2 regions of the Hydrogenophaga sp. PBL-H3 genome follow, and region 1 is predicted to be linked to the other one. Evidence: predicted binding sites of a transcription regulator. Region 1 holds the regulator's gene; the other holds the start of a gene.
What was found. Region 1 encodes FliA, which starts transcription of late flagellar genes. Its sites were predicted from a motif close to CTAAAGTTTNNNNNNNNNNNGCCGNTA; they were not measured.
Positions count from the first base shown of each region.

Region 2: F9Z44_RS21095 (putative motility protein) is a predicted target of FliA. The motif match lies at 4,445-4,471, and genes of this name have one in related genera.

Region 1 covers NZ_CP044972.1:3,685,346-3,710,282, forward strand. The annotation lists gene flgG (flagellar basal-body rod protein FlgG) at 1-527, opposite strand, end outside; gene flgF (flagellar basal-body rod protein FlgF) at 553-1,290, opposite strand; gene flgE (flagellar hook protein FlgE) at 1,323-2,537, opposite strand; gene F9Z44_RS17175 (flagellar hook assembly protein FlgD) at 2,568-3,230, opposite strand; gene flgC (flagellar basal body rod protein FlgC) at 3,245-3,649, opposite strand; gene flgB (flagellar basal body rod protein FlgB) at 3,667-4,068, opposite strand; gene flgA (flagellar basal body P-ring formation chaperone FlgA) at 4,245-4,982, shown strand; gene flgM (flagellar biosynthesis anti-sigma factor FlgM) at 5,119-5,439, shown strand; gene F9Z44_RS17200 (hypothetical protein) at 5,466-5,831, shown strand; gene bfr (bacterioferritin) at 5,943-6,419, shown strand; gene F9Z44_RS17210 ((2Fe-2S)-binding protein) at 6,503-6,721, shown strand; gene F9Z44_RS17215 (branched-chain amino acid ABC transporter permease) at 6,789-7,715, opposite strand; gene F9Z44_RS17220 (branched-chain amino acid ABC transporter permease) at 7,715-8,602, opposite strand; gene F9Z44_RS17225 (ABC transporter substrate-binding protein) at 8,675-9,910, opposite strand; gene F9Z44_RS17230 (ABC transporter ATP-binding protein) at 9,940-10,644, opposite strand; gene F9Z44_RS17235 (ABC transporter ATP-binding protein) at 10,706-11,467, opposite strand; gene F9Z44_RS17240 (tripartite tricarboxylate transporter substrate binding protein) at 11,671-12,645, opposite strand; gene F9Z44_RS17245 (fumarylacetoacetate hydrolase family protein) at 12,672-13,544, opposite strand; gene F9Z44_RS17250 (FadR/GntR family transcriptional regulator) at 13,703-14,374, shown strand; gene F9Z44_RS17255 (YoaK family protein) at 14,412-15,164, shown strand; gene F9Z44_RS17260 (VOC family protein) at 15,225-15,644, shown strand; gene F9Z44_RS17265 (CHRD domain-containing protein) at 15,742-16,200, shown strand; gene F9Z44_RS17270 (DUF6891 domain-containing protein) at 16,283-16,912, opposite strand; gene F9Z44_RS17275 (RNA polymerase sigma factor FliA) at 17,023-17,739, opposite strand; gene F9Z44_RS17280 (ParA family protein) at 17,742-18,512, opposite strand; gene flhF (flagellar biosynthesis protein FlhF) at 18,505-20,040, opposite strand; gene flhA (flagellar biosynthesis protein FlhA) at 20,037-22,112, opposite strand; gene flhB (flagellar biosynthesis protein FlhB) at 22,109-23,266, opposite strand; gene F9Z44_RS17300 (protein phosphatase CheZ) at 23,403-24,014, opposite strand; gene cheY (chemotaxis response regulator CheY) at 24,027-24,413, opposite strand; gene motB (flagellar motor protein MotB) at 24,462-24,937, opposite strand, start outside.
Region 2 covers NZ_CP044973.1:109,435-115,174, reverse strand. The annotation lists gene F9Z44_RS21120 (hypothetical protein) at 1-164, opposite strand, end outside; gene F9Z44_RS21115 (hypothetical protein) at 580-1,794, opposite strand; gene F9Z44_RS21110 (hypothetical protein) at 2,316-2,792, opposite strand; gene F9Z44_RS21105 (DUF4189 domain-containing protein) at 2,847-3,785, opposite strand; gene F9Z44_RS21100 (hypothetical protein) at 3,895-4,125, opposite strand; gene F9Z44_RS21095 (putative motility protein) at 4,211-4,414, opposite strand; gene F9Z44_RS21090 (DnaJ C-terminal domain-containing protein) at 4,539-5,740, opposite strand, start outside.

The sequences.
Region 1 (24,937 bases):
GCGAGTTCGATGTTGCCCACCTGCTGCGGCACGGGGTTGCCAGGCAGCTTGGCGGTGACGACACCGTCGCTGGAAACGGTGATGCTCTGTGACTCGGCCGGCAGCGTGATGCCGGCGGTGAGCGGGTAACCGCTGGAGGTGACCATGCGGCCCTGCGCGTCGAGCTGGAAGCTGCCGTCGCGGGTGTAGCCGGTGGTGCCGTCGGGCATCTGCACCTGGAAGAAGCCGCCGCCGTTGACGGCCAGATCGAGCGCATTGCCAGACTGCTGCAGGCTGCCCTGCGTGAAGTTGCGCGAGGTGGCCACGGTGCGCACACCCAGACCCACCTGCAGGCCGGTGGGCAGCTCGGCCTGCTCGGCGGTGTTGGCGCCCACCTGGCGCAGGTTCTGGTACATCAGGTCTTCAAACACCGCCGTGGCGCGCTTGAAGCCGTTGGTGGACACGTTGGCCAGGTTGTTCGAAATCACGTCCAGCTGCGTCTGCTGCGCCTGCATGCCGGTCTTGGAAATCATCAGCGAGTTGATCATGGTGTGCTCCGCGAAATTAAGGGGATCAGCCGTTCATGCTGAGGAGTTGGCTGGCGGTCTTGTCGTTGGTTTCGCCGTTCTGCAGCATGCGCATCTGCACCTCGAACTGGCGGGCCACGGCGATCATTCCGACCATGGCCTCCATGGGGTTCACGTTGGAGCCTTCGAGCGAGCCGTCCTGCAGCCGGGCCACGTCGCTGGCGGGCAGCGGGTCGCCCTGCGGGCCGCGGAACAGGCCGTCTTCGCCGCGCTTGAGGCGGTTGTCTGCGTCGGGCAGAACCATCTTGAGCTTGCCCACCTGCTGCGAAGGCTGGTTGCCCACGCGCGTGCTCACGGTGCCGTCGGCGGCGATGTCCACCCGCGCATTGGCCGGCACCACGATCGGGCCGCCGTCGCCCAGCATGGGCAGGCCCTGGGGGTTGACCAGCGTGCCGTCCTGGTTGACTTCGAGCGCGCCGGCGCGGGTGTAGGCCTCGGTGCCGTCCAGCCCCTGCACCGCAAAGTAGGCGTTGCCGCGCGCGGCCACGTCCAGGTTGCGGCCGGTGGAGGTGATGGCGCCGGGTGTGTCGGAGTGGCCGGCGGTGGCTTCGAGCGCAAACACGCGGGTGCTGGCACCGTCGCCGCGCACCGGCACGGCGCGGAAGGTGGAGAGTTCGGCACGAAAGCCCGGCGTGGACACGTTGGCCAGGTTGTTGGCCAGCACCGTCTGGCGATGCTGCGCGGCATTGGCGCCGGTCATCGCGGTGTAGATCATGCGGTCCATGCGGGGCTCCTTCGTTCAGTTCAGGCTTGCGATCAACGCATGTTCAGCAGGGTGCTGAGAACCTGGTCTTGCGTCTTGATGGTCTGGGCGTTGGCCTGGTAGGCGCGCTGCGCCGTCATCATGTTGACGAGCTCGGCGGTGAGGTCGACGTTGGAGTCTTCCAGCGCACCGGAGCGCAGCACGCCGAAGTTGCCAGCGCCAGGTTCGCCGCGCAGCGGGTCGCCCGAGGCGTGGGTGGCTTGCCAGATGCCGTTGCTGCCGGGCGCCAGGCCCTGCGCATTGCGGAAGTTCACCAGCGCGATCTGGCCGGCCGCGCGTGACTCGCCATTGGAATAACGGCCAACCACCACGCCGTCCTCGTCGATCGTGAGACTGGTGAGCTCGCCCGGGCGGTAACCGTCCTGGATGAGGTTGGTGACTGCAAACGCTGTGCCGAACTGCGTGACATCGGACACATCCAGCGTGGCGTTGAATGTGCCGTTGGCCGAGGTCAGTGCCACGGTGGGCGCGGGCGTGATGGACGCGGGGTTGAGCGTGCCGTCGGCATTGAAGTTGAGCGTGAACGACGGGCTGGCGGTGGTGGGCGCGGTTCCGTCACCGCTGGTGTAGACCGTCCAGGTGTTGGCTGCCGTCTTGCGGAAGGCCATGGCCACCGGGATCTCGACACCCTGCGCATCGTGGGCCACCAGCGAGGTGCCGTAGGTGGCCAACGGTACGTTGGGCGTGACCGCGTTCCACACGTCGGCGCGCGTGTCGAGGTTGAACTCGGCGGTGATGGCGCTGGTCTGCTGCGCGGGGATCGGACCGCCGGTGGGCAGGTTCAGGGGCTGGGTGTCGAAGCTCAGGCGGTTGCCCTGCGCATCGGTGGGGTAACCCATGAGGTTGCTGCCATCGTTGGTGACCACGTTGCCCTCGCGATCGAGCTTGAACATGCCGGCACGCGTGTACGCGGTGGAGCCGTTGGGCTGGGTGAGCTCGAAGAAGCCGTTGCCGTTGATGGCCACATCGAGCTCGTTGCCGGTGACGCTGATGTTGCCCTGCGTGAAGCTCTGCGCCACCGCCGCCACGGCCACGCCGATGCCGTTGGCCATGCCACCCGAGGCGTTGACCGAGCTGGCGTAGATCTCGGCGAACTCGGCGCGCGAGCTCTTCATGCCCACGGTGTTGGAGTTGGCGATGTTGTGGCCGATGACGTCGAGGTTGCGGCTGGCGGCGTTGAGGCCGGAGAGTCCTTGCTGGAATGCCATGGTGTTGTCCTTGGGGGTGATGGAGGCGGGTTACAGGAAGGTGGCGACCTGGTCGTAGCCCAGGGTGCTGCCGTCTTGCAGTTGAAGGTTCATGGTGCCGTTGGCAAAGCCCACGGAGGTCACGGTCTGGCGGCTGTAGGTGGTGGACTTGACGGGCTGGCCACCATCAGATGCTTTCACGCGGAAGCCGGCCACCTGGTTCGGGTCGATCCCGGTGCCGTCCCAGTTGAACGAGTGCTGGCCTGCGGTGAGCGCGCCGAAATCGAGGGTGTCGAGCACCTCACCGTTCTTGCCTACCACCTCCACCGAGACCTGGCTGGCGCTGGCGTCCAGGCGCATGGCGCCTTTGCCGATGGTGCCGTCGAAGCCGAGCTTGTTGCTTTCGACCAGCGCCTCGCGGCCGATCAACGAGGTGCCTTGCAGCGTCTGCATGGAGCCGAACTGCGCCGCCATGCCCTTGAGCGTGGCGTTGAGTTCCTGGATGCCACTGACCGTGTTGATCTGCGCCATCTGGGTCGTCATCTGCGCGTTGTCCATCGGGTTGAGCGGATCCTGGTTGTTGAGCTGCGCGACCAGCAGCTTGAGGAAGCGGTCCTGCGAGGCAGCCGGGTCCATGTTGTTCTTGGCCGATGTGCCCGTGGTGCTGCCCACGGTGGTGCCGAGGCTGGAGGTGTCGAGGGGTGTGGCGAACATGGGATGTGCTTTCTTTATTGACCCATCTGCAGCGTCTTGAGCAGCAGCGACTTCGCCGTGTTCATGACCTCGACGTTGTTCTGGTAGGAGCGCGATGCCGAAATCATGTTGACCATTTCTTCCACCGGGTTCACGTTGGAATGGTTCACATAGCCTTCGGCGTCGGCGCTGGGGTGGGTGGGGTTGAGTTCGCGGCGCCCGGGAGCCTGGCTCTCGGTGATGTCCTTGACCTTCACCCCGGCATTGCCCTGGCCACCCATGGGCAGCGTCTGGAACTGGATGTGGCGCGCCTTGTAGGTCTGGCCGTCCGGCCCGGCCACGGCGTCGGCGTTGGCCAGGTTGCTGGCCACCACGTTGAGGCGCTGGGACTGCGCGCTGACCGCGCTGCCCGACACGTTGAAGATGGAGAACATCGACATGATCGATTCCTTTCAACTCATTGGCCTTGAATGGCGCTGAGCATGGTCTTGACGTGGGAATTGATGAACCGCAGCGTGGACTCGTAGCGCACGCTGTTGTCCACGAAGCTGGCGCGCTCGCGGTCGAGGTCGACCGAGTTGCCGTCCTGGCTGGCCTGGGTCTGCACGGTGTAGGCCAGCTTGGGGTCTTGCGCGCTGGTGGTGCCCAGTGTCATGTGGCCGGCACTGGTGACGTTCACGCCAGCGCCGCCCTGCATGCCCGAGACATTTTTGAGCGCAGCGGCAAAGTCGAAATCGCGCGCAATGTACCCAGGGGTGTCGGCGTTGGCGATGTTGCTGGCGATGACCTGCTGGCGCTGTGAGCGCAGCAGCAGGGCGTTGGCATGGAAATCCAGCCGGGCGGTCATCTGTTCAAGCATGTTCACCTCAAGGCAAGGGTTGCGGGGCGGGTGACTGGCCTTCCTCAGAGGGCACGGACACCGGGGCGTTGAACGAATTATGGAAATCTTGAGGGTCTTCAATGGCCGGAACAAAGACCCCTAAAGCGGCCTTTTCCCGGCTTTCCCACAACCGGCGGCGCCCTACAGTGCAGGCCATGCCCACGCTGCTGCCCTCCTTGTTGTCGCCCCTCACCGCCCGCCTGATTGCCCTGGTGGCGCTGCTGCTGTGCGGCTGGAGCGCACGGGCCAACGAGCCCGCCGCGCTGGAGAAGATGGCGCACGACTTCCTGACACCCGCCCTGGCCGCCGCCCTGCCCAAAGACGCGGACTCGCCGCTGCGTGCCGAGGTGGTGATGGGCTCGCTCGACGCGCGCCTGAAGCTGGCGCCGTGCAACCAGGTCGAGCCCTACCTGCCCCCCGGCACCCGCCTGTGGGGCCGAAGCCGCATCGGCCTGCGCTGCGTGGATGGGCCCACACGCTGGAATGTCTTCGTGCCGGTCACGGTGAAAGCCTGGGGGCCGGCCTGGGTGCTCAAGCGCGCGGTGGCCGCGGGCGACGCCCTCACTCAAGAAGACGCTGAAATCGCCGAAATCGACTGGGCGGAGCAGCGTTCCAGCGTGCTGGCCCTGCCCGAGCGCTGGGTCGGCCAGCTGGCGGCCTTTCCGCTGACCGCCGGTATGGCGCTGCGCGAGAACATGGTGCGCGTGCCGCAGGCCTTCGCGGCGGGCGCGCAGGTGCGGGTGAGCGGCCAGGGCGGCGGCTTCAGCATTTCAGCCACTGGCCAGGCGCTCACCGCCGGCATGGTGGGCGAGCCAGCCCGCGTCAAACTGCCGGGCGGGCGGGTCGTCACCGGGGTGGTCCGCGACGCCCAGACGGTTGAACTGGCGCTGTGAGACGGGCCGGCTTCGCACCGCGGCGCACAGACGGTCGAAAAATCGTGACGAACACCACAAGACTTTGATTAAAGTTCTCAAACGCCGGGCCGATACAGTCTGAACAAGGCCCTGACTTCGGGGTTTGGAGCGTGACATGAAAGTCGATTCATCACCGGATTCCTATATTGGTTCAGTGGCAGGCGGCCCCCAGAAGGCCACCGCGCCCGCGGCGGCCGAGGCCAGCGCAGCCGCGTCTGTGGCCAGCGCGGGGCAGGCCCAGCCGGGCGTGACCGTGACGCTGTCGGCCTCCACCACCGAGGCCCGCTCGGTCTCGGGTGGCGACGTGTTCAACGCCGACAAGGTGGCCTCCATGAAGGCGGCCATTGCCAACGGCAGTTTCCAGGTCAACGCCGAAGCCATTGCCGACAAGATGCTGGCCAACGCAGCCGAGATGCTCGGCGGCACGCGCACCTGATTCTTCCCATCCCACAAGGCTGCCCCATGACCTTTGCAACGACCTCCCACCCCTGGATCGATTCGCTGCAGGTGGAGCTGGACGCGCTCGAAGCCGCACTGGTGCGCGGTGATGCGCCCGCCGTGGAACTGGCCAGTGCCGCCATGCAGCGGGTGTTGCAGCAAGCCCCCAAGTCCGTCGCCATGGCGCCACCCGGCAGCGACCAGCAGCACGCCTTGCTGACCGCCGCCGAACGTTTCGCCCGCCTGCGCCAGGCTGTGCTGCGCGCCAACGCCCAGAGCCAGCGCGCCGTGTCCAGCCTGCTGCCCCAGCACACACAGCAACCCACCTACGGCCGCCAGGTCGGCGCACCTTCCATGGGTGGTGCGGGGCGTGCCTTTCTCTCGGCCTGAAGCAGATCGCTCGGCTCGGCAAAAACCGGCTCAGGCCGGTTTTTTTGTGCCTGAAAAAGGCGCGGGTGACAATCGAGGCCTCACACCCAACCCGACCCAAGGAGCACTCCCATGAAAGGCGACCCCCAGGCCATCACGCATCTGCAGGCGCAACTCAAGAACGAGCTGACCGCGATCAACCAGTACTTCGTCCACTACCGCATGCTCAAGCACTGGGGCCTGGACAAGCTGGCGGCCAAGGAATACGCAGAATCGATCGGTGAAATGAAGCACGCGGACAAGCTCATGGACCGCATCTTCACGCTGGACGGCCTGCCCAACCTGCAGGACCTGGGCAAGCTGAGCATCGGCGAGGACGTGCCCGAAATCCTCAAGAGCGACCTGGCACTGGAAACCGGCGCGCAGCACACCATCAAGGCCGGCATCGCCCACTGCGAAACGGTGCGTGACTACGTCTCGCGCGACCTGCTCCAGGGCATCCTGGACGACACCGAGGAGCACATCGACTTCCTTGAAACCCAGATCGACCTGATCGACAAGGTGGGTCTGCAGAACTACCTGCAAAGCCAGATGGGTTCGGTCAGCTGAGGGTGTTCATCCGCTGAGCGGTGTTGCGAGTCTGAATGCGATTCATTATCATTCGTTCAGTTTCACGACGCCCGCCCAGCACCATGATCGTTTGCATCTGCCGCCGCATCAGCGACAAGACCATTGCCCACTGCGCCCGCTCGGGCATGGGGTTTGACGACATCCAGCTCGAACTCGGCGTGGCCACGCAGTGCGGCCAGTGCGAAGGCTGTGCCCGCGCGCTGTGGTCGGAATGCTCACCGCAGCAAACCGTGGCGCACATCTCGCGCGAGGCGGTAGCGCAGCAGGCGGTGGTGGCCTGAGTCCGGGCACCTCCAGACAACAAAAAACCGGCCAAGGCCGGTTTTTTGTTGTCTGGGCCAGAAGGCTTCAGTTCTTCTTGGCGCCGAAGCGGTGCTCGATCTCGCCCACGATGCCACGGCGGAACATGAGCACGCAGACCACGAAGGTCGCTCCCATGATGATCGAGACCATGGAGCCCAGGCCCGAGAGGTAGTTCTGCATGGTGACGATCACGGCCGCGCCCACGGTGGGGCCGAGGATGGTGCCCATGCCGCCGAGCAGTGTCATCAGCACCACCTCGCCCGACATCTGCCAGCCCACGTCGGTCAGCGTCGCGATGCCGAAGGCGATGGACTTGGTGGCGCCGGCCAGGCCCGCGATGGTGCCCGAGAGCACGAAGGCCATCAGCTTGTAGCGGTCGACGTTGTAGCCCAGCGAGAGCGCGCGGGGTTCGTTCTCGCGCACCGACTTGAGCACCTGCCCGAATGGCGAATGGATGATGCGGTAGATGAGCGCGAAGGCCGCCGCGAAGATGGCCGCCACCACGTAGTACATCGCCATGTCGTTGGTCAGGTCGATCACGCCGAACAGCTTGCCGCGCGGAATGCTCTGGATACCGTCTTCGGCGTAGGTGAAGGGCGCCTGCACGCAGATGAAATAGATCATTTGCGCCAGCGCCAGCGTGACCATGGCGAAGTAGATGCCCTGGCGGCGCACCGCCAGCCAGCCGGTGACCAGACCGATGAAAGCCGCGCTCAGCGTGCCGGCCAGGATGGCCACCTCGGGCGTGAGGCCCCACACCTTGGCGGCGTGGCCGGCCACGTAGGCCGAGAAGCCGAAGAACATGGCGTGGCCGAACGAGAGCAGGCCGGTGAAGCCGATCAGCAGGTTGAACGCGGAGGCGAACAGTGCGAAGCACAGCACCTTCATGAGGAAGATGGGGTAGCCCACGAAGGGGGCCGCCAGCAGTGCCAGGAACAGCACCAGGAATACGTTGCGGGTGGCTTTGGACATTATTTCTCCCGGCCGAACAGACCTGCCGGACGGATCATGAGGACGATGACCATGATGATGAAGACCACGGTGGACGAGAGCTCGGCGTAGAAGACCTTGGTGAGACCTTCGATGAGGCCCAGCGCCAGGCCGGTGAGGATGGAGCCCAGGATGGAGCCCATGCCGCCGATGACGACCACGGCAAACACCACGATGATGATGTTGGAGCCCATCAGCGGGCTCACCTGGTAGATGGGCGCGGCCATCACACCGGCCAGACCGGCCAGGCCCACGCCGAAGGCGTAGGTGAGCGTGACCATCAGCGGCACGTTGATGCCGAAAGCGCGAACCATGTTGGGGTTTTCGGTGCCAGCGCGCAAATACGCGCCCAGCTTGGTCTTCTCGATCACGTACCAGGTGAACAGGCACAGGAAGATGGAAACAAGCACCACCCAGGCGCGGTACTTGGGCAACATCATGAAGCCCAGGTCGAACACGCCGCGGAAGATCTCGGGAAGTTCGTAAGGCAGGCCGGACGAACCGTAGAACTCGCGGAACGCACCCTCGAAGATCAGCGCCAGGCCAAAGGTGAGCAGCAGACCGTAGAGGTGATCCAGCTGCTGCAACCGGCGCAACATGGTCATCTCGATCAGGGCGCCGATGGCCCCCACGGCGATGGGCGCGAGCAACAGCGCGAACCAGTAGTTCACGCCGGCGTAGTTGAGCAGCATCCACGCAACGAAGGCGCCCACCATGTAGAGGGCGCCGTGCGCGAAGTTGACGATGTTGAGCATGCCGAAGATCACGGCCAGGCCCAGCGAAAGGATCGCGTAAAACGAGCCGTTGACCAGCCCCAGCATGAGTTGCCCCATGAAGGCCACGATCGGCACACCAAATATTTCAGTCATTGCAGTCCGGTGAAAAGGGGCGGGCCGTGAATCACGGCCCGCCCGGTCGGCTCAGTTCAATTCAACCCAGGATCACTTCTTGATGCCGGGGCACTGGCTCAATGCCAGCGATTGGAACGCATCGTCACCCTTGATGGTGCCCTTGAGGTTGTAGTAGTCCCAGGCGCCTTTGGATTCCGAAGGCTTCTTGACCTGGAACAGGTACATGTCGTGCACCATGCGGCCGTCTTCGCGGATCTTGCCGCCCTTGGCGAACATGTCGTTGATCGGCGTTTCCTTCATCTTGGCCATCACGGCTGCGGTGTCGTCGGTGCCGGCGGCCTTCACGGCATTGAGGTAATGCATGGTCGAGGAGTACACGGAGGCGTGGTTGGAGTTGGGCTTGCGGCCGTTCATGACCTTGCTGTACTTGTCGGCCCAGGCGCGGGTCTCGGGGTTCAGGTCCCAGTACCAGGCTTCGGTGAGGTACAGGCCTTGTGCCGTGGGCAGGCCGATGGCGTGCACGTCGGTCAGCAGCATCAGCAGCGCGGCCAGGTTCTGTTTCTTGGTCAGGCCAAACTCGGCCGCGGCTTTCACGCTGCTCACCGTGTCGCCACCGGCGTTGGCCAGACCGACCACCTTGGCGCCGGAGGTTTGCGCCTGCAGCAGGAAGGACGAGAAGTCACCGGTGGACAGCGGGTGGCGCACCGCGCCCAGCACCTTGCCGCCAGCAGCCTTCACCACGTCGCCGGTGTCTTTCTCCAGCGAATGGCCAAAGGCGTAGTCGGCGGTCAGGAAGTACCAGCTGTCGCCGCCATCTTTCACGATGGCCTTGCCCACCACGTTGGACAGCGCGATCGTGTCCATCAGGTAGTGGATGCCGGTGGTGGGTGCGCAGTCGGCGTTGGTCAGGCGGGCCGAGGCGGCACCGGTGGTGATGGTGATCTTGTTCTTTTCCTTGCCCAGTGCCTGCACGGCCAGGGCCACGGCGGAGTTCAGGTTTTCCACCGAGATGTCCACGCCGTCGCGGTCGAACCAGCCCTGGGCCACGTTCTTGGCAATGTCGGGCTTGTTCTGGTGGTCGGCACTGACCACCTCGATCGGCTTGCCGAACATGGTGCCGCCGAAGTCGGCCACGGCCATGCGGGCTGCTGCCACGGCACCGGGGCCGCCGTAGTCGGCGTACACGCCGGACATGTCGGTCAGCACGCCGATCTTCACGGCATCACCGGTCAGCTTGCCCTGCTGGGCCACGGCAAAAGACGCACCGCCGGCCAGCACGGTGGCAATGGCGGTGGTCACGGCGGTTGAAATCAGTTTGCGTTTCATGTGGAAAGTCTCCTCTTGGTGGACGGGCGTCAGACGCCCAGATACTCATTGAGCATGTCGGATTTGCTCTCGAGCTCGTTCTTGTTGACCGTGGCCACGATCTGGCCATGTTCGATCACGTAGTGGCGGTCGGCCAGGGGTGCGGCAAACCGGAAGTTCTGTTCGACCAGGATGATGGTCAGGCCCTTGGCCTTGAGCGCGCGGATCACACGGCCCAGCGTCTGCACGATCACGGGCGCGAGGCCTTCGGTGATCTCGTCGAGCAGCAGGATGCGGGCGCCCGAGCGCAGGATGCGCGCCATCGCCAGCATCTGCTGTTCACCACCCGACAGGCGCGTGCCCTGGCTGTGGCGGCGCTCCTTGAGGTTGGGGAACATCTCGTAGATTTCGTCCACACTCATGCCGCCCTCGCCCACCTTGGGTGGCAGCATCAGGTTTTCCTCGCAGCTCAGCGACGAGAAGATGCCGCGCTCCTCGGGGCAGTAGCCCAGGCCGAGCCGCGCTATTTTGTTGGTCGGCATGTGGATGGTTTCCACGCCGTCGATCTGGATCGAACCGGTGCGCTTGCCCACCAGCCCCAGGATGGACTTCACGGTGGTGGTGCGGCCCGCGCCGTTGCGCCCCAGCAGCGTGACCAGTTCGCCTTCGCGGATCTCGAAGTTCACGCCGTGCAGCACATGCGACTCGCCGTACCAGGTGTTGAGGTCGGCGACCTTCAGCAGGACTTTGCTCATTTGGAAACCTCCGTGCGACGCACTGCGGTGCGAGCTGGCTTGGGGCGGCCCGGCGCGGCGCTCATTCGATTTCCTCGACCGTGCCCACATAGGCTTCGAGCACACGGGGATCTTTGGACACCGTGGCGTAAGGGCCTTCAGCCAGCACCGAGCCGCGCGCCAGCACGGTGATGGTGTCGGAGAGGTTGGCGATCACGTTCATGTTGTGCTCCACCATGAGCACCGTGCGGTTGGCCGCCACCTTGCGGATGAGCTCCACGACACGGCCCACGTCTTCGTGGCCCATGCCCTGCGTGGGTTCGTCGAGCAGCATGAGTTCGGGGTCGAGCGCCAGCGTGGTGGCAATCTCCAGCGCCCGCTTGCGGCCGTAGGGCAACTCCACCGTCTGCGTCTGCGCGAAGCTGCCCAGATCGACCTGCTCCAGCAGCGCCATGGCCTCGTCGTTGAGCGCGTACAGGCTGGACTCGGGCTTCCAGAAATGGAAGCTGGTGCCCAGCTTGCGCTGCAGGCCGATGCGCACGTTCTCCAGCACCGTGAGGTGCGGGAACACGGCCGAGATCTGGAACGACCGCACCATGCCGGTGCGCGCCACTTCGGCCGCCTTGTGGCTGGTGATGTCTTCGCCCTTGTAGACGATCTTGCCCGAGGTCACGGGCAGGAACTTGGTCAGCAGGTTGAACATGGTGGTCTTGCCGGCACCGTTGGGGCCGATCAGCGCGTGGATGGAACCGCGCTTGACCTTGAGGTTGACCTTGTCAACCGCGACAAACCCCTTGAATTCGCGGGTGAGGTCCTGCGTTTCGAGAATGTATTCGGTGCTCATGAATGTCGATCACCATCAAAAACCCCGTGGGCCTTTCGGTCGGCGGGGTCGCTGGAAATCCGTCCTCCTGTGTCTTGCGTTGTCGGTGCTGTGAAAGGCCGACAAGCGGATGTCTGCGTTGGAGCGATTGTTAGTGGACTTACAGATTTCTCAACCTAGGGAATCCACCCCTGTTCAGTCGCGCCCAGGACAGCGACACGGACTCAATTGACCTGCCCGATCTGGCGCACCACTTTGACCATGGTGCCCGCGTCTTCCTTGACGAAGCGGTCGAACTCCGGGGCGTCCTGGTACTGGAACGAGGTACCCGCGGTGGTCATGATCTGGATGGTGCGCTCATCCCGGGTGGCAGCGCGCGCGGCCTCGCGCAGCTTGGCCACCACGTCGGGCGGCGTGCCGGCCGGCACGAAGATGCCCGACCACTGCGAGTAGACGATCGGCACGCCGAGTTCCTTGAAGCTCGGCACGTCGGGCAGCAGCGCCAGGCGGCCTTCGCCCCAGTGCGCCAGCGCGCGCAGCTTGCCCGCCTTGATCTGGCCCGCCACACTGGCCGGACCGCTGGCCAGGGCATCGACCTGGCCACTGAGCAGACCCAGGATGGCCGGGCCGGCGCCGGTGTAGGGCACATGCAGCATGAAGCTGGAAGTCGCGCCCTTGAGCTGCTCCATCGGCACATGCATGGTGCCGTAGTTGCCCGACGAACCAAACGAAATGCGGCTCGGGTTGGCCTTGGCAAAGGCGATGAACTCGGCGTAGGTCTTCCACGGGCTGTCGGCGCGCACCACCAGCACCGTCGGGTCGGCCGTGATGCGGGCGATCGGCACCAGCTGGTCCAGCTCGAACATCGGCGCGCGCTTGAGGATCTTGTCGGCCTCGGGCAGCACCACCACCGACGACAGAGCCATCAGCAGGGTGTAACCGTCGGGCGCCGACTTGGCCACCTGGGCCATGCCGATGCCACCACCGGCGCCGCCCCGGTTGACCACCACCACTGGCTGGTTGAGGACCTTGCCCATGGCTTCGGCGATCGGTCGGCCCACGGTGTCGGCCACGCCGCCGGGCGGGAACGGCACCACCATGGTGACGGGCTTGGTCGGGTAGGCCGACTGCGCCACGGCTGCACACGCGGCCGTGACGGTCAGGGCGGCCAGGCACAGGCTGCGAAAGTGTCGGTTCATCAAGAATTCTCCTGTTGTTGCGGGGTTCAGACGAAGGCGTTCTGCAGGCTGCCGATGCCGTCGATCTCGATGCGCACCACGTCGCCCGCGCGCAGGAACACCGGCGGCTTCAGGCCCAGGCCCACGCCGGCGGGTGTACCGGTGGCGATCACATCGCCGGGGTAGAGCGTGATGCCGCGCGAGATGGTTTCAATCAGCGTCGGAATGTCGAAGATCAGGTCTTCGGTGCGGCCGTCCTGGCGCAGCGAGTCGTTGACCCAGCAGCGCACGCGGGTGTGTTGACCGTCCAGCTCGTCGGCTGTGACGATCCACGGACCCATGGGGCAGAAAGTGTCGAACGACTTGCCCATGTCCCACTGCTGGTGGCGCATCTGCACGTCGCGCGCGGTCACGTCGTTGACGATGGTGTAGCCGTACACGTGGCTCATGGCGTCGGCGCGTGCGATGTTCTTGCCGCCCACGCCGATCACCACCGCCAGCTCGGCTTCGTAGTCGATCTGCTCCGACACCGCCGCGCCCGGCAGCACCACGTTGTCGCCGGTGGCAACCACGCACTCGGGCACCTTGGTGAACACGATCGGCCAGGTGGCCGGGTTGGCGTTGTTGTCCTTGAACACCGAGGCCTGCAGTTCCTTGGCGTGCTCGTGGTAATTGCGGCCCACACACCAGAGGTTGCGTCGCGGCAGCGGCAGCGGCGCCTCCAGGCGCACCGAAGCCAGCGCAATGGCCGGGCCCGTGAGCGCCGGCAAAGCCGCACCCTGCGCCGCGGCTTCGATCAGAGGCAAGGCCCCGCGCGCCGCCTGGGCAGCGTCCAGCGCAAAAGCCGTGACGCTCTGACCATCGCCAGAAACCTGCCCGACACGGCGTTGACCTTCATGAACAAACGTAGCGATGCGCACACAGACTCCTTGAGTTAATACCAATAAGTACCAATAGATACCAGAACGGGCCGATGTTAGACCATACCGGGACACGACCACAGCGGGTTTTCACCGATGTCGCCGAGGTCACCGCCCAATGGCGGTGATTGGTCTGTTTTGGTATATTTCCGGCCACCATGACCATTTCGACCTCCCTGCGCGAGACCATCCTGACCCAGCTGCAGGCCGGGCACTGGAAGGCCGGCGACCGACTGCCCACCGAGCGTGAACTCTCGGAGGGCTATGGCGTGAGCCGCACCACGGTGCGCAAGGCCCTGGCCGATCTGAAGCAGCAAGGCCTGATCGAGCAGACCGTGGGCAGTGGCACCTTCGTGGCGCAACAAGCCCCGTCCAGCCTGGACCGCCTGATCCAGCAGGACTCCGCGCAACACACCAGCCCGGCCGAGCTGATGGAAGCGCGCCTGGCGCTGGAGCCTGCCATCATCGACCTGGTGGTGCGCAACGCCACCACCGCCGATTTCGCACGCATGCTGGCTTGCTGCACCAGCGCCGAACGCGCCAGCAGCCTGGAGGAGTTCGAGCACTGGGACGGTGAACTGCACGAGGCCATTGCCGATGCGGCGCACAACACCTTTGTCTCCAGCGTGTTCAAGCTCATGAAACAGGTGCGCGCCCAGGGCGACTGGGGGCAACTGAAGAAGAAAAGCGTGACGCCCGAGCGCCGGCTGGCCTACCAGCAAGAGCACCGCCAGCTGGTGGACGCCCTGCGCGACCGCGACGCGGCGCGCGCCAAGACCAGCACCCTGGACCACCTGCTGCACGTGCGACACAACCTGCTGGGGCACTGAGCGTCTTTCAGCGGCGCTGGTGTAACGTGTCGGCTCCATGCCCGCCAACTACGCCCGCTACCTGATCGGCACCCAGCGCACCGCCGAGTCCAACCGGGAACTCGGCTTCGTGCTGGCCTTCGTGGCCGGTGCCATCAACGCAGGCGGATTCCTCGCGGTGAAGCAATACACCTCGCACGTCACGGGCATGGTGTCTTCGCTGGCGGACAACCTGGCGCTGGGCCAGATGGGCCTGGTGGTGGACGCCGCCGTGGGCGTGCTGTCGTTCCTGATGGGCGCCATGTGCTGCGCGGTCATGGTCAACTTCGCGCGGCGGCGCCAGCTCTCCAGCGAATACGCCCTGCCCCTGCTGCTGGAGGCTTCGCTCATCCTGTGCTTTGGCCTGCTTGGTGCGCAACTCTCCACCTTCGAGGGCCTGTTGATCCCCTTCACCGTGGTGCTGCTGTGTTTCATCATGGGGCTGCAGAACGCGATCGCCACCAAGCTCTCCAACGCGGTGATCCGCACCACCCACATGACGGGCATCGTGACCGACCTGGGCATCGAGCTGGGCAAGCTCATCTACTGGAACCACAACCCCGACCATCCCCTGAAAGTGCGTGCCGACCGCCCGCGCATGGCGGTGCTGGCGGGCCTGCTGGCGGCCTTCACCACCGGAGGCATCGCCGGCGCCTATGGGTTCAAACAGGTGGGCTACGGCTTCACCGTGCCGCTGGCGCTGGTGCTGGCGGTACTCGCGCTGGTACCCACGGTGGACGACCTTCTGCGCTCGCGAAAAGCCGGCCCCTGACAAGGTTTTGCAACTTCGGTCCAATCAAAAGACCATCCCGATCCCACTCCGAAAGCCCTCATGAAATACCTGCACACCATGGTCCGCGTGACCGACCTGGAGGCCTCCCTGAAGTTCTACCGCGACGCGCTCGGCCTGGAGGTGATTCGCATCCGTGAAGTGCCCCAAGGCCGCTTCACGCTGGCGTTTCTCGCCGCACCCGGCGACCACAGCGCGCAAGTGGAGCTCACCCACAACTGGGACCCCGAGGCTTACACCGGCGGCCGCAATTTCGGCCACCTGGCCTACCAGGTGGACGACATCTACGCCACCTGCGAGCGCCTGCAGGCCCACGGCGTGGCCATCCTGCGCCCCCCGCGCGACGGCCACATGGCCTTCGTGCGCTCGCCCGACAACATCTCCATCGAGCTGCTGCAAAAAGGCGACGCCCTGCCCCCCAGCCAGCCCTGGGTGGACATGGCCAACAGCGGCAGCTGGTGAGCCCCACCGGGGACCGTGTTCGGGTCAACCCCCATGACCTGCTCGCGTGGCGAACCCATACTGATCAGGTCCGATTCACAAACAGCAAGGAGCTCCCATGACATCTGTTTTCCACACCAAAACCCTGCTCGGCCTGGTGGCCGCCGCCGCACTCACCACCCTGATGGGCTGCGCAACGGTCGACAAGATGACCAACACGGTGACCAGCGCCGTGCGCGGTGACGAGAAGCTCAATGGCGCCCAGGAAGTGCCCCCCGTGACCACCACCGCCAGCGGCACCGCCAACATCAAGGTAACCGCTGACGGCTCCGTGAGCGGCAGCGTCACCACCGCCGGCCTGGTGAGCACCATGGCGCACATCCACATCGCCCCGGCCGGTCAGAACGGCCCGGTCATCGTGACACTGACCAAAACCGGGGACAACACCTACGTGGTGCCAGCCGGCGCCAAGCTCACGCCGGCACAGCTCGCGGCCTACAACGGGGGTTCGCTGTACGTGAACGTGCATTCGAACGCCAACAAGGGCGGCGAGATCCGCGCCCAGCTCAAGCCCTGACCCGATCAACCCACACAGCACAAGGCCTGCCGGCGTCATGAGACGCCGGCAGGCCTTGTTTTTTTGCCGGTTGGCGCTGCGCTCAGCCCGGTGTGCGCCGCTGCCAGTCCAGCTGGGCCAGCGAAATGCGGCGCTTCGTTGAACCGTTCCACGCGACTGTGAGGCCCTCGTGCCGCAGGGCTTCACAGACCAGCTGCCCCACCGCGAGGTGCTCCCTCTCCTTCACTTCGCTGCGGCCGAGATGGCCATAGGCCAGCAGCAAGCCTTCTTCGTCGAGGGCGCGGTCGATGTCCTGGCTGTAATAGAAGCAGTAGCCGTGGTACCGGTCTTCCGGAACCCCGTCGTCACTCAGTGCATCGATCACGGCTTCAAAGCCGTCGTCCTGGGTGTCACCGGTGCAATGCAGGGCGCAGATGCCCTGCTCATGCAATCGGGCAAAGGCGCGATCGAGCTTGTCGCAGTCGGTGGCGTGTGGCCAAGTGGCCTCGGCGGCCCGTTTCTTCGCCAGTGTCGTGGCGGCGAAGGCCTTGACCCGGGCGACGTCGAAGCCGTCACCCGCTGTGACCCCCTCGTCGATCAGCGCATCGATGTCAGCGGCCGATTGAAAGCCGTACCAGATCAGGTTTTCAACAACAGACGCCATGTCGTGGGTGGCATCGATGGCAGCACGGTCTGGGTTCTCGTCGAGCGAAGGGCGTTTGGCGTCGGTCATGGCATGTGGGTGTCGAGGGTGGGCGGCCCATGCTAGCCACGCCCCTCCCCTGGCACCAGTGGCCGTTGCCGCTCGCCAACGGCTACTGCCTCTGCGGTATTGCGCCTGTTTCAGTGCTCGCGCAGCTTCGAGCGCAAGCGCGCAATCGACTGGCTGTGCAACTGGCAGATGCGCGATTCGGTCACACCGAGCACGGCTGCGATTTCCTTCAGGTTCATGTCGTGCTCGTAGTACATGCTCATGATCTGCTGCTCGCGCTCGGGCAACACCTTGATGGCAGCCACCAGGGCGGTGCGCATGCGGTGATCCTGCAGCTTGGCCGACGGGTCGGCTTCGCTGTCGCCCATGTGGCGGTCCAGGAAACCGTCTTCGTCGTCGCTGTTCCCGCTGATGTCCTCCAGGTACACCAGCTGCGTGCCACGCACCTTGGCCAGCAGGTGCTGGTAGTCGGCCAGTGGCATGCCCAGCTCGGCGGCGATTTCAGATTCCTTGGGCACGCGCTGCAGTTTCTGCTGCAGGCGGCTCACCGCTTGTTCAATGTCTTTCTGGCTCTTGCGCGAGCCGCGCGACATCCAGTCGCCTTCGCGCAGTTCGTCGATCATCGCGCCGCGGATGCGCTGGCTGGCGAAGGTCTCGAACTGCACGCCCTGCGTGGGCTCGAAGCGCGCAATCGCTTCGGTCAGGCCGATCATGCCGACCTGGATCAGGTCGTCGAGCTCCACGCTGGGCGGCAGCTTGGCGATCATGTGGTGGGCCAGACGCCGCACCAGCGGGCTGTATTTGCGCAGCTGCTCGTCGCGGTTGAGCGTGCCTTTGGCGGTGTACATCTTCAGCTCCAGAGTGGTGTCGGGGCGGCGCGGACCAGGCCGTGGTACCCGTGTGTGTCTGTTTCAGCCTGCGGCGTGATGGCGCAGGCCTGGGCACGGTGGCCCCAGGTGTGGGCGGGCCAGCTCTCCAGCGTGAGCCCGAGGTGGCGTGCCGCGCAGTCGGTGACCGAGGTCACCAGTGGCTGCAGCACCTGCGCGCCGCCGGCGGCCAGGGGCGCGAGCACCGGCGACAAACCGGCCGAGTGCAGCAGCTTGACCGCACCGTACGCGTCGATGGCGGCCTGCGGCTGGTCGAGCACCGGCACCATCGTGCGGGCATTGAGACCGGGCAACACGCCGGCCAGGCCAAAGGCCGGCGCGAACAGCAGCACGATCACGCCCGGAGCAAACGGCGCCAGCAGGCGCGCGAGCGCCACCGGTGCGCCCGCGGCGTGCGCGGTTTCCTGCAGGGCCTGCAGGCCACGCGCACCGGGCATCACCAGCCAGTCGGCGTTGTCCGCGGGTTGCTCAAGGTGGCCGATGGAGGGGTCTTGCAGCGCGCGCAGCAGGCCAAGGTGGCTGCCGTTCCCGCGCTGGGCACCGCTGGATTCGGTGGCCGTGCCGTCAACGATGACGACCGAGCGGCCCTGGTTCGTGAGGCAGCCGGCCAGCATGCAAAGCCACTCGTAGCCGCGCGCAGGCTGCGCCGGGCTGGCCACCGCCAGCAAGGCAGCGCTGCCGCTGCGGCTCTCGCCGCGCAGGCCGGCGGCTTGATCAAAGCCGTGTTCAAACATGCGAGGCTCCCAGGTTCACACCGCGTGCGTTGGTGGGGGCGAAGTAGAAGCCCATGTCGGTGGCCACCGGATCGAAGGCCGACTTGCCGGCCGTTCCCATGGACATGCGCACCAGGGCGGAGGCATCGGGGTTCTGCCAGTCTTCGGGCACGCGCTGGCCGTTGGCCACGCCGCGCAGCGTCACCTGGTGGCGGATCAGCGCGTCCAGGGCCGGGCCGAGCTTCACGGCTTCGTCCACCTTGGAGAGCACCACACCGTGCAGCGAACTGGCCTTGAACGAGGTCAGGGTTTCGTCCAGCGTGTCGCCTTGCGAGCCGGCGTTGAGCACCAGGGTCTTCTTGACCTTGGGCATGTCCAGCACGTCGAGCATGTCCTGGATGCGCTGGTCGCGCTGGCCCAGGCCGGCGGTGTCGATGATCACCAGGCGCTTGCCCGAAAGCAGGTTGAGCAGGTCCTTGAGCGCGGCGCGGTCGTGCGCCAGGTGGGCCACCACACCGAGCATGCGGCCGTAGGCGCGCAGCTGTTCGTAACCCGAGACGCGGTAGGTGTCGAGCGTGATCATGCCCACGCTGGCGGCGCCGTACTGCTTGACGCACTGCGCCGCGAGCTTGGCCGCGGTGGTGGTCTTGCCCACACCGGTGGCACCGATCAGCGAGACCACGCCGCCTTCGTCGCACAGGCCGGCGGTGGAAGCGCTCACCTTGAGGTTGCGGGTGATCACGTCCATGAGCCAGCGGAAGGCTTCCGGGGCTGCGGCGTCGGCGGGCACACGGTCCAGCACGGCGCGGGCCATGGCGGGCGAGTAACCGGCGCGGATCATTTTCAGCATCAGGTTGGACTGGATCGGGTTCTGCTTGGAAGAGCCCAGCCAGGCCAGCGTGTTGAAGCGCTCTTCGATCATCTCCTTCAGCGCGGAGAGCTCCACCGCCATGCGGGTGTCTTCGTTGCTGGCGAAACGCACCGAGGGCTGCGAGTCTTCCCACGACGGTTCTGCTTCGCGGGTGCGGATAGGCTGCTGGCCCAGGCGGCTGCCGAAGGCGGCCTGCACCGGCTCGTTGAATCGCTGCACCGGCACCACGATGGGCTCGGCAGCGGGCATCGGCGCAGGCTGCACCGGCGCGGCTTGCACCGGGGCGCGGCGCTGCGGTGCGGGTTGCTCGGCGGGTGCGGTTTCCTGCATCGACTCGCGGCGCTTGCGCAGCATGCGTTCACGCACATATTCCTGGAACGACAGCGTGCTCATGGCCAGGGCTTCGGTGTCGCCCTCCACCGACTCGGGCTGGGCCTGCGTGGCGGCGGCCTTGGCGCGGGCGGCAAAGGAGCTCGGCGCGGCGGGCGGGCGGGTGGCGATCGGCGCGGGGCTGGCGTTGTCGGCCAGCGAGGCCAGGCTTTCCTCGGCCGCGGCCATCACCTCAAAACCTTCGCTGGTGGAGCGGGTGGAGAGGATGACGGCGCTGTCGCCGAAGGCGTTGCGGGCCTTGGCCATGGCTTCGCGGGAGGTCGGGGCGGTGAAGCGCTGGATGTTCATGCAAGTTCTCCAAGAATCGGGCCAATGCGGATCAGGTGGGTTTCAGGAATTTCGCTGTGCGCCAGCACTTGCAGGCGGGGAGCGGCACGGCGCAGCAGGCGCGCCATGGCGTTGCGGATCGCGTCGGGCACCAGCAGGCAGGCGGGCACGCCCTTCTCTTCCTGGCGGTTGGCGATGTCGGTGGCCGACTTGCTCAGCATCTCGGCCACGCCGGGGTCCAGCGCTCCGTTGGCCGCGCCACTGAGGGCCTGCATCAGCAGGCGCTCCAGGCCCGGCTCGATGGCGATCACTTCGAGCTCTTTCACCGGGCCGTAGATCTGCTGCACGATGGCCGGCGAGAGCGCCATGCGCACGCGGCGGGCCAGCTCCTGCGGGTCGGTGGTGGCGGTGGCGTGCTCGGCGATGGCTTCGATGATGGTGCGGATGTCACGCACGTGCACCGACTCTTCCAGCAGCAGCTGCAGCACTTTCTGGAAGGAGGCAACGGAGATCATCTTGGGCACGACTTCTTCGATCAATTTGGGGGCCAGCTTGGTGACGTGTTCAACCAGGTCCTGGGTCTCCGTCCGGCTCAGCAACTTGGCTGCCTGGACTTGCATCAAGTGTGAAAGATGCGTGGCCAGCACAGTCTCGGAATCAACCACGGTAAAACCGGCCATCTGCGCGTTTTCACGTTGCTTGTCTTCGATCCAGTGCGCGGGCAGACCAAACGCCGGGTCGGTGGTGGGGGTGCCGATCAGCGGCGTGCCGATACCGCCCGGATCGATGGCCAGGAACATGCCGGGGAACACCTCGCCCTCGCCCACCACCACGCCGCGCAGGGTGATGCGGTAGGCGCTGGGGCGCAGTTCGAGGTTGTCGCGCACGTGCACGGCCGGCGGCAGGAAACCCACCTCCTGCGCGAATTTCTTGCGCACGCCCTTGATGCGGGTGAGCAGGTCGCCCTGGCGGGTTTTGTCGACCATGGCGATCAGGCGGTAACCCAGTTCCAGGCCGAGCAGGTCCACCGGCTGCAGGTCGTCCCAGGTGGCTTCTCCGTCGCTCTGCGCGGCGGGTGCTTCGGGCTCGACCACGGGGCGGGCATCCACCCGCACGCGCCACCAGGCCAGGCCACCAAAAATCGCGGCGAAGGCCAGGAACACCACGTGCGGCATGCCCGGGATCACGCCCAGCAGGAACATGACCGCGGCCACGATGCCCATCACCTTGGCGGAGATGAACATCTGCTGCATCACCTGCGCGCCCAGGTCCTCGTCCTTGCCCACGCGCGAGACCACCATGGCCGCGGCCACCGAGATCAGCAGCGAGGGAATCTGCGCCACCAGCGCATCGCCCACCGCCAGCAGGATGTAGGTGCTGGCCGCTTCGCTGGCCGACAGGCCGTGCTGCATCACGCCCACCGCGAAGCCGCCGATGATGTTGATGACCAGGATCAGGATGCCGGCAATGGCATCGCCCCGCACGAACTTGGAGGCGCCGTCCATGGAGCCGAAGAACTCGGCCTCGTCGCCCACTTCCTGGCGCCGTTTCTTGGCCTGCTTCTCGTCGATCAGGCCGGCGTTCAGATCGGCGTCGATCGCCATCTGCTTGCCGGGCATGGCGTCCAGCGTGAAGCGGGCCGACACCTCGGCAATGCGCTCCGAGCCCTTGGTGATCACGATGAAGTTGATCACCACCAGGATCACGAACACAACGAAGCCGACCGCGAAGTTGCCGCCGATCAGGAAGTGTCCAAAGGCCTCGATCACCGCGCCGGCCGCGCCCGGGCCGGTGTGGCCTTCGAGCAGCACCACGCGGGTGGACGCCACGTTGAGCGACAGGCGCAGCAGCGTGGTGAGCAGCAGCACGGTGGGGAACACCGAGAAATCGAGCGGGCGGCGCATGTAGGCCGCCACCATCATCACCACCAGGGCCAGCGCGATGTTGAGGGTAAAGAACGTGTCGAGCACCCAGGGCGGGAGCGGCAACACCATCATCGACAGGATGGTGATCACCAGCATCGGGGCGGCCAGGCCACCGGCCCAGCCGGCGTTGCGCGCAAACCATTGCTGCAGGGGAGCGAGGGCGTTCATTCGGCGTCCTTGGAAGCGGATTTCTTGAAGTGCGGATCCAGCTCGGGCGGCACCTGCGGCACCGGCATCTCGCCCGGCATGGCGCCCTGGCCCTTGAGGGCGGCCCTGAGCTGGTACACGTAGGCCAGCACCTGGGCCACGGCGGTGTACAGGGCCGAGGGCACCTCACCGTCGATCTCGGCGTGCGCATAGAGCGCACGCGCCAACATGGGCGACTGCAGCACCGGCACGTTGTGCGCCTTGGCCACATCGCGGATCTTCATGGCGATCAGATCGGCGCCCTTGGCCACCACGCGCGGCGCGTTCATGGAGGCATCGTCGTAGCGGATCGCCACCGCGTAGTGGGTCGGGTTCATCACCACCAGGTCGGCCTTGGGTACTGCGCCCACGCTGTTGCGCTGGGCCATCTCGCGCTGGCGCGCGCGCCGCTGCGATTTCACATGCGGGTCGCCTTCGGCTTCCTTGTGTTCCTGCTTGACTTCCTGCAGGGACATCTTGAGCTGGTTGCCGTGCAGGAACTTCTGCAGCGGCACATCGACGATCGCAAAGAACGCCACCACCAGCAGCAGCAGGCCCACGCCGGCCACGATCCAGTTGCCGAGCTGGCCAATGCCGGACTCCAGGGGCTGCATCACCAGCGTGCCGAACAGCTCCACGTGCGAGCGGATGAACTGCCAGGCGACAAAGGCCACCACGGCGGTCACGCCGGCGAGCTTGAAGGTGTCGACCAGTTGCTGTTTGGAGAACAGCCGCCCGATGCCCTTGAGCGGGTTGACGCGGCTGAAGTCGGGCATCAGGGGTTTGGTGCTCAGCGCGTAGCCACCCGAGGCCACGGTGGCCCCGATGGCCACGGCCAGCACGAGCACGCCCAGTGGCAAATAGAGCATGAGGCCCTGGGCAAACACATCGGCCAGGCGCTGCAGCATCTGGCCCGGCTGCTGCAGCGACGCGTGGTCAAAGCGCAGCTGGCTCTGCAACGCCCCGCGCAGTTTCTCGAAGCCCGTGGGGGCCAGCGCCAGCAGCAGCAAGCAGCCGCCACCGAGCACCGACAGGTTGGACAAGTCCTTGGAACGCGGCACCTGGCCATCGTCGCGCGCCTTCTTCAGGCGCTGCGCGGTGGCTGGCAGGTTCTTGTCTTGACTGGAGGAATCCATCGCAATGAGCTCATCGATTTGATGAGCCCATTCTGCGAGGCTGGCCGCAAAACTAAAGGGGGATAAAGCGGGGAGGAACCCCGCTTATCAAAACCACTTTTGAGAAAGCGGGGAGGAACCCCGCTGATCAAAACCGTTAGAAACCGAGGGAGGCCAACAGATCGTCCACCTGCTGCTGGTCATTGACCACATCGGTGCGACCGGTGCCATCGACCACCGGACCGGCCAGTTCGTAGGCGTGGTCCTGGCCCGGCTGGCCCGAAGGCGCGGATTGCAGCAGCAGGCCGAGCAACTGCTCTTCGATGGTGCCGGCGAGTTGCACCACACGGGCGATCACCTGGCCGGTGAGATCGTGGAAATCCTGCGCCATCATGATGTCGGTGAAGCGCGCATCGGTCTGCTCGCTGGTCTGGATGATGTCGTTCGTCCACTCCATCAGCTCGGGCATGGCCTTGGCCAGCGCCGGCACGCGGGAAATGGTGTCGGCCAGCTGGCGACCGCGCTCGGCGATCAGGCCCTGCTCGGTCTTGCCGAGTTCAACATGGTTGAGCACCTTGTCGGCCGCCTCGCCGGTGAGGCGGGCGATGTAGGACAGGCGGCTCTGTGCATCGGGCAACTGGTCGACCGTGCCCTTGAGCTTGTCGGTGTAGCCGAGTTCTTTCAGTGCGTCGTGCAACTGGCGCGTGATCGAGCCGAGTTGCTGGAACATCTGCGGATGGCCGGGGTTCGCTGCGTCATCGTGGTTCATGGCATCGGTCCTTTAAATGCCGAGCTTCTTGAAGATGTTGGCCAGCTTGTCTTCCAGCGTCGCTTTGGTGAAGGGCTTGACGATGTAGCCAGCCGCGCCACTCTGGGCCGCCAGCACGATGTCTTCCTTGCGGGCTTCGGCCGTCACCATCAGCACCGGAAGGTGCTTGAGCTTTTCGTCTTTCTTGATTTCAGCCAGCAGCTCGAAACCGTTCATGTTGGGCATGTTGATGTCGGAGACCACGAAATTGAACGCACCGTTGCGCAATTTGGCCAGGGCGATGGCGCCGTCTTCGGCCTCGTCCGCATCGGTATGACCGATTTCTTTCAGCAGGTTGCGCACGATGCGGCGCATGGTGGAGAAGTCGTCAACGATCAGGAATTTCATCGGGGTGGACATGCAAGCCTCCGAGGGCGGGTGGGTCGATGGGGTGGAGACGGTGGCCGTTCAGCCGCCGCTCCCTGAAGTTGATTTCGTCACTTCGGCGGGAATCTGAAGCGCGGGTGCCATGGATGTTTCAACGACCGTCGCGGCAGCGCCTGGCGCTACGACCGCAGGGATGGGGCTGGGCGTCATGCGGTCCTCGGCCGCCTGCGTCATCACCACGATGCTGATGCGCCGGTTGATCGGATCGGTGGGCGTCTCGGGCCGCAGCAGCCGGCTGGAGGCCAGGCCTTCCACGCGGCGCAGCTTGTTGTCGGGCAGACCGCCCGAGACCAGCTCGCGGCGTGAGGCGTTGGCCCGGTCGGCCGAGAGCTCCCAGTTGCTGTAACCGCGCTCGCCGCTGCCATAGGGTGTGGCGTCGGTGTGGCCCGCGAGAGCAATGCTGTTTTCCACGTCGCCCAACGCTTTGCCGATCTCGTGCAGGATGTCGCGCATGTAGGGCTTCACCAGCGAGCTGCCGGTGTCGAACATCGGGCGGT
Region 2 (5,740 bases), on a different replicon from region 1:
GCCAGTTCGATGTTGTTAGCAATCTGGGTCCATTCGGAAGAACCACCGGTCACGGGTCCGCCGGCGTGGCCGACCAGCGTCGTGCCCAGCACCAAGGAGGCGATCAGGGCTTTGGCAAACGAGAAGGGCTTGATGAAGGTCGAATTCGTCATCTGGGCGGTCATGGAACTCTCCGGGAGGTTGTGTGGCATGCGTGCGGTCAAACGTCGCGTGCGCACCGGCACGCGGCCATCCTTGTGCGCGTGTGTAGATTGTTCGGCGGCGGGTAGGCGGATCACCTTGGGGCTTTGCACCCAAAACCATGCGTTGGCGCGGTCTGGGGTGTGTTTCGCAATCTGAACGCCCTCCCGCTTCGGAGCCCCGGCACGAGACTCGCCCTGAAATCTCGCCTGCAGGCAGACATCTCGGATGGTCCCGGCTCCTTGCCGCGGCTGGCAACGAGCGGCATTGATCGGTGCTCCCCAGCCCCTTACCAGCGAAAAAAAACCACCAGTCCCTTGGGGGGCCGGTGGTTTTCGGGTTTGAGCTGCGCCCCGGGGGCGTGCTCGTTGCTGTGCTCTCGCGTCCCTGCTGGGATGCTCAGGCGTTGGCGAACTCCGTTTCGATGCGAAACAGGTTCTTGGTGCCTTCACCGCCGCTTGGCAGTGAAATGGGCACCTGGCCCATCGGGGTGATCGAGATGCGCTGGCCGTCCTGGCATTCCAGACGTTCCATCTCACGCTCGATCTCCGTCCCACGGAAGGACATTTCGGCACCGTTGTCCAGCTGCAGCACGACCTGGAACACCTCGTAGGGGTTTCCTTTGCGTGGAGCAACCTTGGTCATGCCGCTGCGAGCGATGCGACCGACGTAGGTGATTCCTTTCATGGCCTGGGCCTGGAACACGTTGGCTGAGCTTGCGATGGTGGTCGCAGCCTGCTTCTGGCGTTCCTCACGGCGTTGCGTGACCGCTTGCTCGACCTGTTTGGGCAGGACGGGGGCGTTCACTTGATCGCGTGCCATGGTCTTTTGCAGCGTGGCCAGAGCTTGCGCCTGGGCCTGCGCCTTGGCGCTTGCCTGGGCGGTTGCCAAGGCGAGTGCTTCAGATGCTGCTGCTTCTCGTGCTGCGGCTTGCTCATCGTCCTCTTCCCACGGTGCCCATTGCGGGGCAGCCTGGTCAGCGTTGCTGGGGCGACCACGGCGCATGGCTGTGGTGCGCGCCTCGGCGCCGATCCGGTTGATGAGTGCCTCAGCGAGCTCCACCGACTCGTCCTTGATGCTCGAGGTGCCTTCCACAGGGTTGTAGAGGGCGTCGGGCAGGCTGAAACGGCGGCCTTTCATGATGGCGCGCAGGCGTGGCTCATTGATGATGAGGTCACGCTTGACGATGCACCTGTCCGTGTAGCCGCGCAGGTGGATGACACCTACGGCAGGCTGCAAGGGCAGACCGCACGTCCAGTCCGCTGCTTCGAAATCAGCGGTCTGGACGTATCCAGTCGCATCTTCTTCGGCGGCTTCGTGTGCCTGGAAAGTCTCAGCCTGAACTGAGACATCGCCACTCTCTTCGGATGCCATCTCGCCAGTCGTCATTTCCTGCGAGGCCACTGCTGCAACGGGTGCAACACGGGCTTTGCCGATTCTGAAAACAAGCTTGACGGCTTTGATGGCCACCGCAATCAACACCCTGTAGGTGAAGATGACGGCAACCGTTGTCCACTTGACGGTGAACTCGATCAACACAGCCGTAAGGGTGGTTGATCCTGACGGTGTAGCGGGCTTTTGAGCGGCGCCGGTGTTCGTCTTGTTGCTTTGCATTTGCTGACTCCTGAAAGATGTGCAAAAAGCCCGCACCCATGCGCTCTGGACCTGGGGAGGTCTGGAGGCGAGGCGGATGTTGTGAACAGGGAAAGCAGTACCCGCGCCCACTGGGAGCTTGGTGTCCCTGCGGGTGGTGGTGGTGAACTGCTGACAGCGCCGCAGCGTTAAAGCTGTGACTGTTGGGTGAGGTCTGAAGGTTGAAGAAAACCTTCAGACGACAGCAGCCCCAAAGGGCAAGCGTGTTGCCTGAAGGGGTGAGGTTTGAATGCAGTCACGCGAAGTGAGAGCACACGTTTGGTGTGCACGGGGCACACAACTGCCGGTGTTACGCAGCAGCCTTTTCCGACATCGTCGAGAAAGACCGGATCACCCATGGCGCGTTTGCTGGCTCAGATGCGCGCGTGGATGCTCGGGTATTGCCCGTCGTGGGCAGGATTGTCGATGCACTCGCGAGTGCGCGTCAAACGAAACAGGCCTGCGCGGGGTTTGAATCCGCGTAGGCCTGCTGTTGAGTGGGATCAGATCGGCTTGCCTGGGAACGGCATGGAGCCGCGCCAGTGGCGTTCTTCTGGTTTGTCCGTGCGACCGATCCACCACTGCTCTTCATCAACCTGTCGCTTGAGCGTTTCGGTCTGGTCGGGGTAGCTGTGTTTCTGGCGCTCGGCCTGCACGCTGTAGGAGCAGGCAATGATGGTCTCGAAGAATTCGTCGAAGGACTTGCCAGTGTTGATCTTGCGTCCTGCGAGTGCCTTTTCATCTGCGCTCAGGTTGCGGCACTTCAGGTCCTCCACCTTGAAGCTGGTGTACTGCCATTGGTGACCGTCACGCTTGGTGCGCCATGCCTGCATGTGCTGTGCGGAGGGAACCATCTTGGGCGTGGGCTCAGCAACCGAGGCCACCTGGTCGCAGCCGGCGAGCAGAGCGACCATCGACAGGGCCAGCGAGGCGAACAGCATGCGGGTTGAACGTGGGTGAGATGTGGTGGTGTTTTTCATGGGAGATGCGTCAATATGAGAGTGGTGGTGTGAAGGGTTCGAAGTCGTGCAAGGTCAGCGTCCGCAGTTGCTGGTGTCCAAAGCCCACTTGAAGCCATCGTGTTTCATCTGCGCGGTCCATCGCACGATCCTGCCGTCGCCGAACCTGCTCACGCAGCTGGCGTTCGTGCAGGTGGTCTCGCAGGTGTATTGCTCGGTGGTCCGCGACGTGGTGCGCGCGGTCTTAACCGGTGCGCTCGACTTCACGCGCAACCTGGCGGCGCGGTTCTTCTCGGCTTGTGCTGCCAGTGCTTTCATGGCGTTTGGGGTGGGTAGGGACTCGTCGTTGCTGACTTGCTGAGTCACCTTGCAGTCATCGGGCTTGCCGGGCAATTCCGCGCAGCCTTTCATGGCCCCAGCGGCTGCAGCTTCGCGGCCGGTGGCAACGGAGATGTAGCTGAGCTTTGCTCGCTCGGACGCTGCAATGGCCACGTGCCCTTTGTGAGCGTCATTGCCCACGATGGCGCAGGTGTTGGGCGCGGACGATTTGCCCTTGCAGTCGGCCATGGCCTGCTTCTGGGCTTCCTCGGGATCCGTGATGTTGTAGCGCACCCACGAGCCCCCGTCGCTGTTGGCCACGGCGAGCCAGACGGCGCCCTCGTCCCAGGCAGCGGTGCGGAGTTCACACCCCTTGTAGTTCTTGCGGCAACCGACCTTGGCGAGGTTGTTGGCTTCGCTGGGGTTTCGTGCGTAAGCTGCGTGATAGCCATCCTTGCCGACATAGACGACAAACGCCCCGCCGTTGGCGGCTTCGATCAGGACATAGCAGGGCAGGCCCATTTTCTCGCAGCCCTTCACTGCCGCTTGCTCGGCCTCGCTCGCGCTGCCATAGCCGGTCGAGGTGTGCGTCCCAGAGTCTGCGTTTGCGGCCACCGCACCCCAGGCCATGCACAGGGCGGGCACCATCAGGAGTGCACCCATCACGGCGCGCTTGAGGATCAGTTGAAGGTTCATGTGTTCACAAAAAGTTGGTTTATGGAGATGCCATCTGATGGCTTCGAGAAATCGGTTTTCCTGCACTCAGGCTACAGAAGGTCTTCGACTTTTCAAGGGGGTATTCGCATCAAAGGTCCGGCTCGCGGTGGGCCATGGTGTTCACGCAGTTATCGTTCAGGGTGACGTTGCGAACTACGGAAGGTTTGCGCCTTGCCTGCCGGGATGGCGCCGCCGCATTCAGGATCTGGCGCTGGTGCATGGGGCGAAACATGGCCCACGTGTAGTGAGTCTTGCCTGCGGTGAGTTGGACTTCATACACGCCCTCGCCCGTGACTTCCGCGCGGGTGGATGGGAGCAACAGTGGAGCCTTCGCAGCGTTGGATTGCGTTCGCCGTTTTGAGTTGGGCGTTTGCTTCTCTATCGGCAGAAATTCGCCGAGGCTTTCAGGCCAGCAGATTGAGCTGAGTGCCCACACTGCCACTGGTGGCCAACGGCAGGTTGCCGGTGACGCTCTGCAGCAACGAAAGCGTGCCCGCGCCCTGCATGTCCATGGCCTTTTTCATGACGGCCACTTGCACTTCTTGAGTGGTGTTGGCCTGTTTGGCTGCCTCGACGGCACCAACCATTGCTGCGGGAGAAACGTCCACTTTTGGTCCTGGTGAATGGAGATCCCTCTCTATCGGTTGAATGAGGGAGATCTTGATCCCACTGGCAGCCCCGGGTGGCCCCGACGAATGAAACTTGCTCACCTTGCGCCTCGCACAGCACTGCTCACGGCATGCCCGGGGCCTTCTTCTTCCGAGGGGGCTTTTCAGGAAAACGCGTGGCCTGCGTGCCGTGGGTCCAAGCCTGCATGGCCTGATCCCACTGCTTCAGGAATGGATGCATGTCCTCGCTGGCCAGCTTATCAACCGCCTGGCGTTGCTCCTGCGTCAATTCCCCGAGCGGAAGCGGCATCATCTGGACCAACAGGTCACCGCGCACTCCCTTGCCCTCTGGCGTTGGCCATCCTTCACCTTTCACATACACCTCATGAGCCATGGACGGGAATCGCACCACCCGGGATCCGTCTAGAAGCGGCACAACCACCTCGCCCCCGGCGATCCACCGCCAAATTGACACCAGAGCGTTCACTTCCAGCACGCCATCTTCGTTGAGGTGGAGGTAATCGTGGGGCAGCACTTCGATGGAGCAATGGAGCTCGCCTTGCAGGTCGGGGCTGCTGGACTTGCCGCCCATTCCGAATTGAACGAGAACGTCTCCTGTGCGTGCCCCGGGCGGGGTTTTGATAACTGTGTTCCATTTGCGCATGGCGCCGAGGCCGTTGCCCTCACATGCTTTGCAACTCTCAAAGATCTGCCCGTGGCCTCGACAGGTTGGACACTCGACATTGGCTGAGCTCCACCTTTGGCTGTAGGAGCGGTCGGCTCGGATGGCGCCGGCTCCCCGACATGCTGTGCACTGGCGGCCATGGCGACTGGAGCGGCCGTCCCCCCCGCAGGTAGTGCAAAGGTCCTGTACCTCACCCTCCAGTTCTCGCACCGTGCCAAAGGCGGCCTCAAACAACGTCAGTTTGAGCTTGCGTTTGATGTTGCGCCCGCGTTTGCCGGGCACAGTGCCGCCGTAGAACTGCTGCCCTTGCCAGAATGGGTCTTGACGTTCTTGGTGAGCAGAGCGCCAGGGGCTGGAACTGCCTGAAAAGTCGAATGGGTTGCTCGAGGCGCCAACGCTGTTTAGATGCACCGTTGCAAAGGCGGCTACGACCTTGATGTCGTCAAACTCGCGGTCTGCGCTGCCAACGCAATCCTGGAACAACTTGAGCACACACTCCCAGGCGAGGTTGATGCGAACCATGCGGGTGGCGGCACTGGTCGAGGCATTCTTGTCGGGGTGCCAGACCATAGCCAGGCGCCTGTACTGGTGCCTGACATCGCCCAAGGTCGCCTCCTCGGTGAGTTCGAGTGCAGTTAGCG